2 regions of the Pseudomonas sp. SMV7 genome follow, and region 2 is predicted to be linked to the other one. Evidence: predicted binding sites of a transcription regulator. Region 2 holds the regulator's gene; the other holds the start of a gene.
The links. The regulator sigma-54, encoded in region 2, starts transcription at its own class of promoters, with help from an activator protein. The targets are predictions, from matches to a motif close to ANTGGCATNNANNTTGCTNT.
Positions count from the first base shown of each region.

Region 1: the regulator sigma-54 is predicted to act here: its motif matches at 3,261-3,280, upstream of nirB (nitrite reductase large subunit NirB).

Region 1 is NZ_JBKGGT010000005.1:162,487-169,381, forward strand. It holds gene ACLEJP_RS08600 (molybdopterin-dependent oxidoreductase) at 1-3,101, shown strand, start outside; gene nirB (nitrite reductase large subunit NirB) at 3,405-5,957, shown strand; gene nirD (nitrite reductase small subunit NirD) at 5,957-6,319, shown strand; gene pcaQ (pca operon transcription factor PcaQ) at 6,378-6,895, shown strand, end outside.
Region 2 is NZ_JBKGGT010000009.1:185,664-192,558, forward strand. It holds gene ACLEJP_RS13675 (class II fumarate hydratase) at 1-839, shown strand, start outside; gene ACLEJP_RS13680 (HPr family phosphocarrier protein) at 893-1,165, opposite strand; gene rapZ (RNase adapter RapZ) at 1,185-2,039, opposite strand; gene ptsN (PTS IIA-like nitrogen regulatory protein PtsN) at 2,042-2,506, opposite strand; gene hpf (ribosome hibernation-promoting factor, HPF/YfiA family) at 2,519-2,827, opposite strand; gene ACLEJP_RS13700 (RNA polymerase factor sigma-54) at 2,907-4,400, opposite strand; gene lptB (LPS export ABC transporter ATP-binding protein) at 4,577-5,302, opposite strand; gene lptA (lipopolysaccharide transport periplasmic protein LptA) at 5,303-5,827, opposite strand; gene lptC (LPS export ABC transporter periplasmic protein LptC) at 5,814-6,386, opposite strand; gene ACLEJP_RS13720 (KdsC family phosphatase) at 6,395-6,895, opposite strand, start outside.

The DNA of each region.
Region 1 (6,895 bases), on a different contig from region 2:
ATTTGGTGCAACGTAACGGTCATACCAACGCCGGCTTCATCAACCGTCATACCGAGGGCTGGGACGAACTACCGGCTTTTCTTGACGATTACACGCCCGAATGTGTGGCCGCCATCACCGGCCTGGCCGAGGCCGACCTGATCAAGGCCGCCGAATGGATCGGCACCGCCAGCAACTGGATGAGTTGCTGGACCATGGGCCTGAACCAGAGTATCCACGGCACCTGGCACAGTAATGCGCTGTGCAACCTGCACCTGGCCACCGGTGCCATCTGCCGTCCCGGCAGCGGGCCGTTCTCGCTGACTGGCCAGCCCAATGCCATGGGTGGCCGCGAGATGGGCTACATGGGGGCCGGTCTGCCGGGCCAGCGCTCGGCGCTGGTGGCGGCGGACCGCGCCTTCGTCGAACGGCAGTGGGGCCTGCCGCCTGGCAGCCTGCGGGCAGAAGAAGGCGAGGGCACCATTGCCCTGTTCCAGCAGATGAAAGCGGGTCAAGTCAAAGCCTGCTGGATCATCTGCAGCAACCCGGTGGCCAGCGTCGCCAATCGCCAGCAAGTGCTGGATGGCCTGCGCCAGGCCGAGCTGGTGATCGCCCAGGATGCCTTTCTCGACACTGAAACCAATCGCTACGCCGACATTCTCCTGCCTGCCGCGCTGTGGGCCGAAGGCGAGGGCGTGATGGTCAACAGTGAACGCAACCTGACCCTGATGCCGCGCGCCGTCGCGCCGCCCGGGCAGAGCCTGGCGGATTGGCAGATCATTGCCCGGGTCGCCTGCGCCCTGGGCTACGCCGATGCCTTCGACTACCCCGATGCCGAAGCGGTGTACGAGGAGATTCGCCGCTTTCACAACCCCGCCACCGGCTACGACCTGCGTGGCATCGGTTATGCCGACCTGCGCCAGCAACCGCGCCAGTGGCCTTGCCCGCCAGGGCGCGACAACCCGCGCAGCCCGCTGCGTTACCACAACGATGGCAGCAGCCAGGCGCTGCTGCACGATGCCCGCGGCGAGCGCCCGGCATTGGCCTTCGCCACCAGTAGCGGCAAGGCGCGCTTCTTCGCCCGGCCCTGGCTGCCGGCGGCCGAGCTGCCGGATACTGATTACCCCATGCTGCTGAATACCGGCCGTGTGCAGCACCAGTGGCACACCCTGACCAAGACCGGCAAGGTGCCGGCACTGAACAAGCTGGCGCCAGGCCCCTTCGTCGAACTCCACCCCGAAGATGCCGCGCGGCTGGGTATCGCGGAAAAAGACCAGGTGGCCATCCGCTCGCGCCGGGGGCAGGCCGTGCTGCCCGCACGCATCAGCGACCGGGTGCTGCCGGGCAACTGCTTTGCGCCTTTCCACTGGAACGACCTGGCCGGCCCGCAACTGGCGCTCAATGCCGTCACCTGCGATGCGGTCGACCCGCTGTCGTTGCAACCGGCGTTCAAGCAGTGTGCCGTGGCCATCGAGCGGGTCGCCGGTGAACGCATTGAGGCCCTTGAACTGACCAGCGCCATTGCGCAACCAGCCCGCAGGGCGCTCGCCGCCCCACGGCACCAGGTGCTGTGGGCCTCGCAGACCGGTAACGGCGAGCGTCTGGCCGAGCGCTGTGCCGAGCGCCTGCGGGATGCTGGCCTCGCTGTGCAGCTCGATTGCATGGACGCGGTCAGCCCGCATCAACTGCAGGGCGCCGCCAGCGTGGTGCTGATTGCCAGTACCTTCGGCGATGGCGATGCGCCGGATGGTGCAGCGGCATTCTGGCGTGCCTTGCAAGGTGCGGAGGGCGCCCATTGTGCCGCACTGCCCTATGCCGTGCTGGCGCTGGGCGATTCCAGCTACGCCCAGTTCTGCGGTTTTGGCCGCAAGCTCGACCAGCGCCTGGCCGAGCTGGGTGGGCGACGCCTGCTGCAGCGGGTTGATTGCGAGCCCGATTTCGACGATGCCTTCACTGCCTGGCTCGATGCGCTGCTGCCAACCCTGGGCGGTGCCGCTGCGCCGCAGCCGCGTCGCGAGGCTGCTGTCTGCAGCAAGCATCAACCCTGGGCTGCCAGCCTGCTGGAGAACCGCCTGCTGAACGGGCCGGGTGCCGGCAAGGAAACCCGGCAGCTGGTCTTCGACCTGGGCGGTAGCAGTTTGACCTATGCCCCCGGTGATGCCCTTGGCGTGTGGCCGCGCAACTGCCCGGCGCTGGTCGATGAACTGCTGGTGCTGATGCAACTGGATGGCCAGACCAGGGTCGAGCTGAAAAACCAGCCGCCCATGCCGCTGGTTGAGGCCCTGCAAGCGCACCTGGAAATCGCCAGGGTCAACCCGCAGCAACTGCAGGCGTTTGCCGCCAATGCCCCGGACCTGCAGCGCCTGCTGCAGCCCGAATGCAAGGCCGAGTTGCAGCACTGGCTGTGGGGCCGGCAACTGGTCGATGTGCTGCACGCCTTCCCCCAGCAACTGTCGCTGGCCAGCTGGCTTGCGCTGCTCAAGCCGTTGCAGCCGCGGCTGTACTCGATCAGCTCCAGCCTGCTGGCACACCCGGGGCAAGTGCACCTGACCGTTTCCACGCTGCGCTATGGCGCGCGCAAAGGCGTGTGCTCAAGCTTCCTCGCCGATCGCGCGCAGTCCTTGAAGGTGGCGATTTTCCCGCAGGTATCGAAGCACTTCCGGCTGCCCGAGGACGACAACGTGCCACTGATCATGGTCGGCCCCGGTACCGGCATTGCACCCTTCCGCGCCTTTCTCGAGGAGCGTGAGGCACGCGGGGCCAAAGGCGCCAACTGGCTGTTCTTCGGCGAGCAGTACGCGGCCACCGATTTTTACTACCGGGAGCAGTTGCAGGCGTGGCAGGCCGCAGGCCACTTGCGTCTGGACACTGCCTTCTCGCGGGACCAGGCGCAGAAAATCTACGTGCAGCAGCGCATGCTGGAGCGCGGGGCGGAGCTGTGGCAGTGGTTACAGGCAGGGGCTTACTTCTATGTGTGCGGTGATGCGCAGCGCATGGCCAGGGATGTGGATGCGGCATTGCAGGTGATCGTGGCCGAGCATGGAGGCATGGAGGCGACGGCAGCTGCGGCGTATGTCGAGGCGCTGGGCAAGGCCAGGCGATATCGGCGGGATGTGTATTGAAGTGCACCGCGATGGGGTGGTGTGCACTGTGAGTGGGCATGGCCTGTTGCGGCCTCTTGGTGGGTAAACCCGCTCGCACAGGTGGGGCGCAGGCCTGAAAACGCCGGAAAGCCCTGAGCAGCGGGCTTACTCGGGACAAGGCCGGTACAGGGCCGCCCGGTTGGCACACTCTCTGCTTCACACCCATTACAACAATGCCCACTGATCAACGGCGATCAACCGGGCCCCCTACCGTGATGGATACAGGCAAAGGCGCCTGGAGCTTCGGCTCCAGGCGCCTTTTTTTTGATCGAGGATCGGCTTATGAAGGCAACAGCGAGCAGCGGGCAACGAGAGCGACTGATCATCGTCGGCAACGGCATGGTCGGCCATCACTGTGTCGAACAACTGGTCAGCCGCGGCGCCCTGCAGCGCTTCGAGCTGCATGTGTTCGGCGAAGAGCGGCAACGCGCCTACGACCGTGTGCACCTGTCCGAGTACTTCGGCGGCAGCTGCGCCGAAACCCTCGCCCTGTGCGGGCAGGACTTCTACAGCGCCAGCGGCGTGCACCTGCACCTCGGTGAAGCGGTGCTGGAAATCGACCGGGAGCGCAGCGAAGTGGTCACCGCCGAGGGCCGCTACGGCTATGACCAGCTGGTGCTGGCCACCGGCTCGTACCCCTTCGTGCCGCCGATCGAAGGCTCCAGCGGCGATGCTCGTCTGGTCTACCGCACCCTCGATGATCTCGACGCCATTCGCGCTGCCGCCGCCAGTGCCCGCCGTGGCGTGGTGGTGGGCGGTGGCCTGCTCGGCCTGGAAGCGGCCAACGCCCTCAAGTCGCTGGGCCTGGAAGCCCACGTGGTGGAATTTGCCCCACGGCTGATGCCGGTGCAACTGGACGGTGAGGGCGGTGCCGCGCTCAAGGCGCGGATCGAAGCCCTGGGGGTAGGCGTGCACCTGTCGCGCGCCACCCAGTCGATCAGTGCCGGCGAAGATTACCGCTACCGCATGAACTTCGCTGGCGGCGAGCACCTGGAAACCGACCTGATCGTGTTTTCTGCCGGTATCCGCCCGCAGGATGCCTTGGGCCGAGCCTGCGGCCTGGAGATCGCGGCGCGTGGCGGGGTGGTGATCGATAACCACTGCCGCAGCAGCGACCCACGCATCTTTGCCATCGGCGAATGCGCCTCGTGGAACGGCAGCGTATTCGGCCTGGTCGCCCCGGGCTACAGCATGGCACGCAACCTGGCCGCGTTGCTGGTGGGGGAAACTGCTGGCGAATTCACTGGTGCCGACATGTCGACCAAGCTCAAGCTGCTGGGTGTGGATGTCGGCTCGATCGGCGATGCCCACGGCGCCACCCCAGGCGCGCGCAGCTACCGCTTCATCGACGAAGCCAACAGCGCCTACCGCCGGCTGGTGGTGGACGCCAGCGGCAAGCGCGTGCTCGGCGCGGTGCTGGTTGGCGACAACCGTTACTACGATACCCTGCTGCAATACGCCCAGAACGGCATCGCCCTGCCGGCCGACCCGGCGATGCTGATCCTGCCGCAAGGGGGGGCAGCACCAGCCTTGGGCGCCGATGCGCTGCCCGACAGCGCCACCCTCTGCTCCTGCCACAACGTCAGCAAGGGCGCGGTCTGTGCCGCCATCGACAGCGGCTGTGGCGACCTGGCCGCGGTCAAGGGCTGCACCAAGGCCGCGACTGGCTGTGGTGGTTGCGCAGCGCTGCTCAAGCAGGTGGTCGAGCATGAGCTTGGCGCCCGCGGCGTGGCGGTGGACAAAAGCCTGTGCGAGCACTTTGCCTATACCCGCCAGGAGCTCTACGGGCTGGTGCGGGTGGAGGGGATCCGTACGTTCAGCGAACTGCTCCAGCGCCATGGCAAAGGGCAGCTTGGCTGCGACATCTGCAAGCCCGCAGTGGGCAACATCCTCGCCTCGTGCTGGAACCAGCCGATCATGGACCCGGCGCTGGTGCCGCTGCAGGACACCAACGACACTTTCATGGCCAACATGCAGAAGAACGGCACCTACTCGGTGGTGCCGCGCATTCCCGGTGGGGAAATCACCCCGGACAAGCTCATCGTGATCGGCCAGGTGGCGAAGAAGTACGACCTGTACACCAAGATCACCGGTGGCCAGCGTATCGACCTGTTTGGCGCCCAACTGCACGAGCTGCCGTTGATCTGGGGCGAGCTGATCGAGGCCGGCTTCGAGACCGGCCACGCCTATGGCAAGTCGACCCGCACGGTGAAGTCGTGCGTGGGCAGCACCTGGTGCCGCTACGGGGTGCAGGACAGCGTCGCCATGGCGCTGCGCCTGGAAGACCGCTACAAGGGCCTGCGCAGCCCGCACAAGCTCAAGTTCGCAGTGTCCGGCTGCACCCGTGAATGCGCCGAGGCGCAAAGCAAGGACATTGGCGTGATCGCTACCGAGAAAGGCTGGAACCTGTATGTGTGCGGCAACGGCGGCATGCGCCCGCGGCACGCCGAACTGTTCGCCACCGACCTCGACGACGAAAGCCTGGTACGCCTGATCGACCGGGTGCTGATGTTCTACATCCGTACCGCCGACAAGCTGCAGCGCACCGCGGTGTGGCGCGAGAACCTGGAGGGCGGGTTGGACTACCTGAAGCAGGTGGTCATCGACGACAGCCTGGGCCTGGCGGGCGAGCTGGAAGCGCAGATGCAGCATGTGGTCGAGCAGTATGAGTGCGAGTGGGCCAACGCCCTGAACGACCCGGAAAAACTCAAGCGCTTCCGTACCTTCGTCAATGACCGCCGCGCTGACCCGGACGTGCACTTCGTGCGCGAACGCGAGCAGCGCCGGCCTGCAGCAGCGCTGCACCTGATCCCAACCGTCGAGGAGGCTGTGTGATGAACCTGTCCAATGCTGCTGTGAAAACCCGCGTGAACTGGCAAACGGTGTGCCTGGCCGAGGATCTGGTAGCCGATTCGGGGGTAGTGGTGTGGCTCGATGGCGCCCAGGTGGCGCTGTTCTACCTGCCGGGGCAGGCCCAACCGCTGTACGCGGTGGACAACCGTGACCCGCGTTCCGGGGCCAATGTCATCGGCCGTGGGCTGGTGGGCACGCTGCAAGGCGAACTGGTGGTGGCGGCGCCGTTGTACAAGCAGCATTTCAGCCTGCACAGCGGGCAATGCCTGGAGGATTCGGCGCAGCGCTTGCGGGTGTGGCCGGTGCGCTTGAGGGGGCGTGCGGTGGAGCTGGCGGTGGATTGATGCGTTGTTGTCGGCTGCGAAAACACCGCGACGAGTGCAATGCGTTAAGCTTGCGCCCATGAACCTCGACACCCGCATCAAGTACCGCCACCTCCTGTGCTTCCTGGAGATTGCCCGGCAGGGCAGCCTGGCCAGGGCTGCCGACGTGCTCGCAATCAGTCAGCCGGCCATCTCCAAGACCCTCAGGGAACTCGAAGACCTGCTGCAAACGCGGTTGTTCGCGCGCAGCCGCCAGGGCGTCGAGCTGACCGCGGACGGCACGCGCTTCATGCGTTATGCCGGCCCCAGCGTGCAAGCCCTGCGCGATGGCGTCAGCAGCCTGCGCGGCGAAGCGCGGGCGCCGTCGCAGGTACGCATTGGCGTGCTGTCCACGGTGGAAGGGCTGCTCATGCCCGAGGTGTTGTGCCGCCTGCACCAGCGCCATGAAGCGCTGGTGATCAGTGTCGTCACCGGGGCCAGCGCGCAGCTGCTCGGCCAGTTGCGCCTGGGCGAGCTGGAGCTGGTGGTCGGGCGCATGACCGACAGCCCACAGATTCAGGGGCTGTCTTTCGAGCACCTGTACAGCGAGTCGATGAG
Region 2 (6,895 bases):
GCACGCACCTGATGGATGCCATGCCAGTGCGCATGAGCCAGGTGCTGGAGGGCTGGGCTGCACAGCTCAATGGCGCCAAGGCACATATCGAAGCCACCCTGCCGAGCTTGCAGGCGTTGGCCCAGGGTGGGACCGCGGTGGGGACCGGTATCAACGCGCACCCGCAATTCGCTGCCAGCTTCGCCCGTCAACTCAGCAGCCTGACCCGGATCGAGTTTTCCCCTGGGCAGAATCTGTTCGCCCTGATTGGCTCGCAGGACACCGCCGTAGCCCTGTCCGGCCAGCTCAAGACGGCTGCGGTGGCGTTGATGAAGATCGCCAACGACCTGCGCTGGATGAACTCCGGGCCCCTGGCCGGCCTGGGTGAGATCGAGCTGCAAGGCCTGCAGCCGGGCTCATCGATCATGCCAGGCAAGGTCAACCCGGTGATTCCGGAGGCCACCGCGATGGTCGCCGCCCAGGTGATCGGCAATGACGCCACCATCGCCATTGCGGGACAATCTGGCAACTTCGAGCTGAATGTGATGCTGCCGGTCATTGCCCGGAACCTGCTGGAAAGCATCGAGCTGATGGCCAATGCCAGCCGCCTGCTGGCCGACAAGGCTATCGCCAGCTTCAAGGTCAACGACAGCAAACTCAAGGAAGCCCTGGCGCGCAACCCGATCCTGGTCACGGCGCTGAACCCGATCATCGGTTACCTGAAGGCCGCCGAAATCGCCAAGACTGCCTACCAGCAGGGGCGCCCGATCATCGATGTGGCGCAGGAGCATACCGACCTGTCGCGTGAGCAACTGGAAACGCTGCTGGACCCGGAAAAGCTCACCGCTGGCGGTCTCTGACCCTGCTTCGCTGCCCAGGGTTGTCAGGCGTCGAGCCGCTGCCCTGGGCGGGTTTATTCGCCTTCGTCGAAATAGTTGTTGATCAACTCGACCAGCGCTTGCATGGCTTCGTCGTCCTGTTCCCCTTCGGTATGCAGGTACACCTGGGTGCCTTTGCCTGCCGCCAGCATCATTACCGCCATGATGCTCTTGCCATCCACCAGCTTGTCCGGCGCGCGGCCGACCCTGACCTGGCAGGGGAAGCGGCCGGCCACGCCGACAAACTTGGCTGCCGCCCGGGCGTGCAGCCCCAGCTTGTTGATGATGGTGATTTCACGGGCGGGCATCGTGGGGCGGATCCTTGGGCTAGAGGTCGCGGTGGCGGACCTGGACGTTTTTCAGGGATTGCTGCAGCAACTGGCCAAGGCGTTCGGTGAGGTATACCGAACGGTGGTGGCCGCCAGTGCAGCCAATGGCAATGGTGACATAGGCGCGGTTGCTGGCAGCGAAGCGGGGCAGCCACTTGAGCAGGTAGCTGGAAATGTCGTTGAACATCTCTTCGACGTCCGGCTGGGCGGCCAGGTAGTCGATCACCGGTTGCTCGAGGCCGGAATGCTCACGCAACTCGGGCTTCCAGTAGGGGTTGGGCAGGCAGCGCACGTCGAACACCAGGTCGGCATCGACCGGCATGCCGCGCTTGAAACCGAACGACTCGACCAGGAATGCCGTGCCAGGCTCGGGCTGGTTGAGCAGGCGCAGCTTGATCGAATCCCGCAGCTGGTAGAGATTCAGGCTGGTGGTGTCGATTTTCAGGTCAGCCAGGTCGGAAATCGGCCCGAGCAGTTCGCTCTCCACGCGGATTGCCTCTGCCAGCGAACGGTCGGCATTGGTCAGTGGGTGGCGTCGGCGGGTTTCCGAAAAGCGCTTGAGCAGGGTGTCTTCGTCCGCATCCAGGAACAGTACGTCGCACTTGATATGCCGGGCGCGGGCTTCCTCGAGCAGCTCGGGGAAACGGGACAGGTGGCTGGGCAGGTTGCGTGCGTCGATCGACACGGCGACCTTGGGTTGCAGCAGCTCGGTATTGATCAGGGCATTTTCCGCCAGCTGCGGCAGCAGCCCGGCGGGCAGGTTGTCAATGCAGTAGAAACCATGGTCTTCCAGGACGTCGAGGGCGGTGCTCTTGCCGGAGCCGGAGCGGCCGCTGACGATGATCAGGCGCATGTTCAGTGCTCGTTCTGTACGTCCAGGACAACCTGGAACAGGGCCTCGCTGCTGGTGGCCGCACGCAGGCGATCACGCACCTCCTTGCGATCAAGCATGCTGGCAATCTGGCGCAGCAGTTCCAGATGAGCATCGGTGGCGGCTTCTGGCACCAGCAGGACGAACAGCAGGTCCACCGGAGCACCATCGATGGCGTCGTAGTCGATCGGGGATTCCAGGTGCAGCAGGGCGCTGACCGGAGCTGAGCACCCGTGAAGCCGGCAGTGGGGAATGGCAATGCCATTACCGAAACCGGTCGAGCCGAGTTTTTCCCGGGCAACCAGTTTTTCGAAGACGTCCTGCATCTCCAGTTCCGGCACTTCTGCGGAGATGATGGTGGCGACCTTTTCCAGGGCGCGCTTCTTGCTGCCTCCCGGCACGTTCACCAGGGAACGGCCGGGGGTCAGGATGGTTTCAAGTCGGATCATGGATGAGGGGGATCAGCGGGCAGCTGCACCTTGCAGCAGGCTCTGCTGTTTTTCCTTGTGTTTTTTCAGTTGGCGGTCGAGCTTGTCGGCCAAGGCATCGATCGCTGCATACATGTCTTCGTGTTCGGCGTTGGCAACCACTTCGCCGCCGGGAATCTGCAGGGTCGCCTCGACCTTCTGCTGCAGCTTCTCGACCTTCATGATGACCTGCACGTTGGTGATCTTGTCGAAGTGACTTTCCACGCGAGCGAGCTTTTCAAGCACGTAATCGCGCAGTGGCTGGGTGACTTCTACATGCTGTCCACTGATATTGACTTGCATACAGCTTCTCCTTTGTTGCCCGTGCATAAAGAGGCAGGTCTTGCACCTGCCCCACAAACGCTGTGGCGCATCTCAGGGGCTACATCAGTCGCTTGCGTTCGCTCGACGGTGCGATGCCGAGAGACTCGCGGTACTTGGCGACGGTGCGACGGGCTACCTGGATGCCTTGTGCCTCCAGTAAACCAGCGATCTTGCTGTCACTCAATGGCTTTTTCTGATTTTCCGCCGCAACCAGTTTCTTGATGATCGCGCGGATCGCCGTGGACGAGCATTCGCCGCCTTCGGAGGTGCTGACGTGGCTGGAGAAAAAGTATTTCAGTTCGTAGATGCCACGCGGAGTGTGCATGTATTTCTGCGTGGTAACCCGCGAAATGGTCGACTCGTGCATGCCCACGGCCTCGGCGATGTCATGCAGCACCAGGGGTTTCATCGCTTCGTCGCCGTGGTCGAGGAAGCCGCGCTGGTGCTCGACGATCTGCGTGGCCACCTTCATCAGGGTCTCGTTGCGGCTTTGCAGGCTCTTGATGAACCAGCGCGCTTCCTGCAGCTGGTTGCGCATGAAGGTGTTGTCGGCACTGGTATCGGCCCGGCGCACGAACCCGGCGTACTGCGGGTTGACGCGCAGGCGCGGGATGGCTTCCTGGTTCAGCTCCACCAGCCAGCGGTCATTGTCCTTGCGCACGATGACGTCGGGCACCACGTATTCAGGTTCGCTGGACTCGATCTGCGACCCGGGGCGCGGGTTGAGGCTCTGCACCAGCTCGATGACCTGGCGCAGCTCGTCTTCCTTGATTTTCATGCGCCGCATCAGCTGGCTGTAATCGCGGCTGCCGAGCAGGTCGATGAAATCGGTGACCAGGCGCTTGGCTTCGTTCATCCACGGCGTGTTGGCTGGCAGCTGGCGCAGTTGCAGCAGCAGGCATTCGCCGAGGTTGCGAGCGCCGACGCCCGCCGGCTCGAACTGCTGGATGCGGTGCAGTACCGCTTCGACTTCGTCCAGCTCGATATCCAGCTCAGGGTCGAAACCGGCGCAGATTTCCTCAAGGGTGTCTTCCAGGTAGCCCTGGCCATTGATGCTGTCGATCAGGGTGACGGCGATCAGGCGGTCGGTATCCGACATCGGTGCCAGGTTCAGCTGCCATAGCAGGTGGCTTTGCAGGCTTTCGCCGGCCGATGTTCGCGTGGTGAAGTCCCATTCGTCATCGTCGCTGCTCGGCAGGCTGCTGGCGCTGGTCTGGTAGATGTCTTCCCAGGCGGTGTCGACCGGCAGCTCGTTGGGAATGCGCTCGCTCCACTCACCGTCTTCAAGGTTGTCGGCACTGCTGGTGCTTTCCTGGAAGCTGTTGTCCTGGACTTCGGCGACCGGTTTGTTCTCGGCGTTGTCCGCCATCGGGTCGCTGTTGTCGAAGTCGTCGCCGTCTTCCTGACGTTCGAGCATCGGGTTCGACTCCAGCGCTTCCTGGATTTCCTGTTGGAGGTCCAGGGTGGAGAGCTGGAGCAGGCGGATGGCCTGTTGCAACTGCGGCGTCATCGTCAGTTGCTGGCCCATTTTTAGGACGAGCGATGGTTTCATGGCTGGGGCTTAATACCTTGTTCGCCGGCGCGCATGCGCCATCCACTACACGGGGGCGCCGGAGCGCCAGATCAAGCAAGTTTTATGCCTTAAATTGTAGCGTTTGCCTAGAGCGCCGTAACAACTTTACCCCCCATTCCAGGGCGAATTGCCAGTGCTCCAGGCGCGTGCCAGGGTCAGAGCCGGAACTCGTGGCCCAGGTAAACCTCTTTGACCAAGTCGTTGGCCAGGATGGTCTCGGCATCGCCTTCGGCGATGAGGCGGCCATCATTGACGATATAGGCGGTTTCGCAGATATCCAGGGTTTCGCGGACGTTGTGGTCGGTGATCAGCACACCGATGCCCTTGGCCTTGAGGTGGTGGATGATCTGCTTGATGTCGCCGACGGAGATCGGGTCGACACCGGCAAACGGTTCGTCCAGCAGGATGAACTTGGGCGCGGTCGCCAGTGCACGGGCAATCTCGACGCGGCGGCGTTCGCCACCGGACAGGCTCATGCCGAGGTTGTCGCGAATGTGGCTGATGTGGAACTCCTGCAGCAGGCTTTCCAGTTCCTTGCGCCGGCCTTCGCGGTCGAGGTCCTTGCGGGTCTCGAGGATCGCCATGATGTTGTCGGCCACCGACAGTTTACGGAAGATCGAGGCTTCCTGCGGCAGGTAGCCGATACCGGCGCGGGCGCGACCGTGCATGGGCTGGTGGCTGACATCGAGGTTGTCGATCAGCACGCGGCCCTGCTCGGCCTGGACCAGGCCGACGATCATGTAGAAGCAGGTGGTCTTGCCGGCGCCATTGGGGCCGAGCAGGCCGACGATCTGGCCGCTGTCGATCGACAGGCTGACGTCACGCACGACTTGCCGCCCCTTGTAGCTCTTGGCCAGGTGCTGGGCTTTGAGGGTTGCCATTTACTCGGCCTTCTTCTTGGGCTGGATCACCATGTCGATACGCTGACGCGGCGAAGTCACGTTGCCACCACGACCGGCGGTCGCCACCTGGGTCTTGGTGTTGTAGACGATCTTCTCGCCTTCGGTGGTGTTGCCTTCGTTCTCGACCTTGGCGCGATCGGTGAGGACCACCATGTCCTTTTGCGCCTGGTACTGGATGGTGACCGCCCAGCCCTTCATCTTGTCCGGCTTGGCTGCGCTCTGCTGCTGCTCGAAGTAGGCCAGGTTGCCCACCGAGGTCACCACGTCGATGTCGCCGGAGGCGGAGCGGGTGATGGTCACGGTGTTGCCTTTGATCATCATCGAACCCTGGGTGATGATCACGTCGCCGGTGTAGGTGGCCACGCCCTGCTTGTCGTCCAGGTGGGCATTGTCGGCCTGGATGCGGATAGGCTGGTCACGATCATTCGGCAGGGCGAGGGCGCTCGCGCTTCCCAGTGCTGCGCTCAGGCTGAGCAAAAGGGGGAGGGTTTTAACGAGCCTCATACTGTCCTCTTACGTTAGAGAGCAAGTCCATCTTGCCTTCTTTCAAATACGCTTTCATTCCTTTACCCGTAGTCGTGCCACCGGCGCCGTCGATTCTAACGGCTTGCTCGGTCTGCGCATATTGCTTCTGCGGGAACACGGTCATGCGTGAGCTGGTAATGATGGTTTCACGCTGCTTTTCGTCGGTACGGGCCACCCGCACGTTGTCGATCAGTTCGACTTCGCTGCCGTCCGGGTTGACCTCGGCGCGGGTGCTCTGCACGTGCCACGGGAACGCGGTGCCGCGGTACAGGTGCAGGTCCGGCGTGGTCAGCAAGGTGATTTCGCTGGCCTTGAGGTGTTCGACCTTGTCGGCGGTCATTTCGTACTGCAGCTTGCCGTCGGGCAGGAACTGCACGCTGTGGGCGTTCACCGCATAGTAGTCGATGGCGCTTTCGTCGGTCTGCGCCACCGGCTTGTCGAGGAAGCTTTCCGGGCTGACATTCCAGTAGCCGATCGCCACCAGCAGGGCGGCGATCACCGCGAGCAGCGCAATGTTGCGGGCTTTCTTGCTGAACATGGGCAGCCTTACAGGTAATTGGCGTTGGCAGCGTCCAGGGTGCCCTGGGCCTGCATGATCAGTTCGCAGAATTCACGGGCTGCGCCTTCGCCGCCACGTGCCTGGGTCACGCCGTGGGCGTGCTGGCGAACGAATGGAGCGGCGTTGGCCACCGCCATGCCCAGGGCGACCCGGCGAATCACCGGCAGGTCGGGCAGGTCGTCGCCGAGGTAGGCCACTTGAGCATAGCTCAGGCCCAGCTCGGCGAGCAGGCCGTCAAGCACCACCAGTTTGTCCTCGCGGCCCTGATAAAGGTGCGGGATACCGAGGTTCTTCGCCCGGCGCTCGACCACCGGGGTCTTGCGCCCGCTGATGATCGCGGTGGTCACGCCCGAGGCCATGAGCATCTTGATGCCCTGGCCGTCGAGGGTGTTGAAGGTCTTGAATTCGCTGCCGTCCTCGAGGAAGTACAGGCGCCCGTCGGTGAGCACGCCGTCCACGTCGAACACTGCCAGCTTGATGTGCTTGCC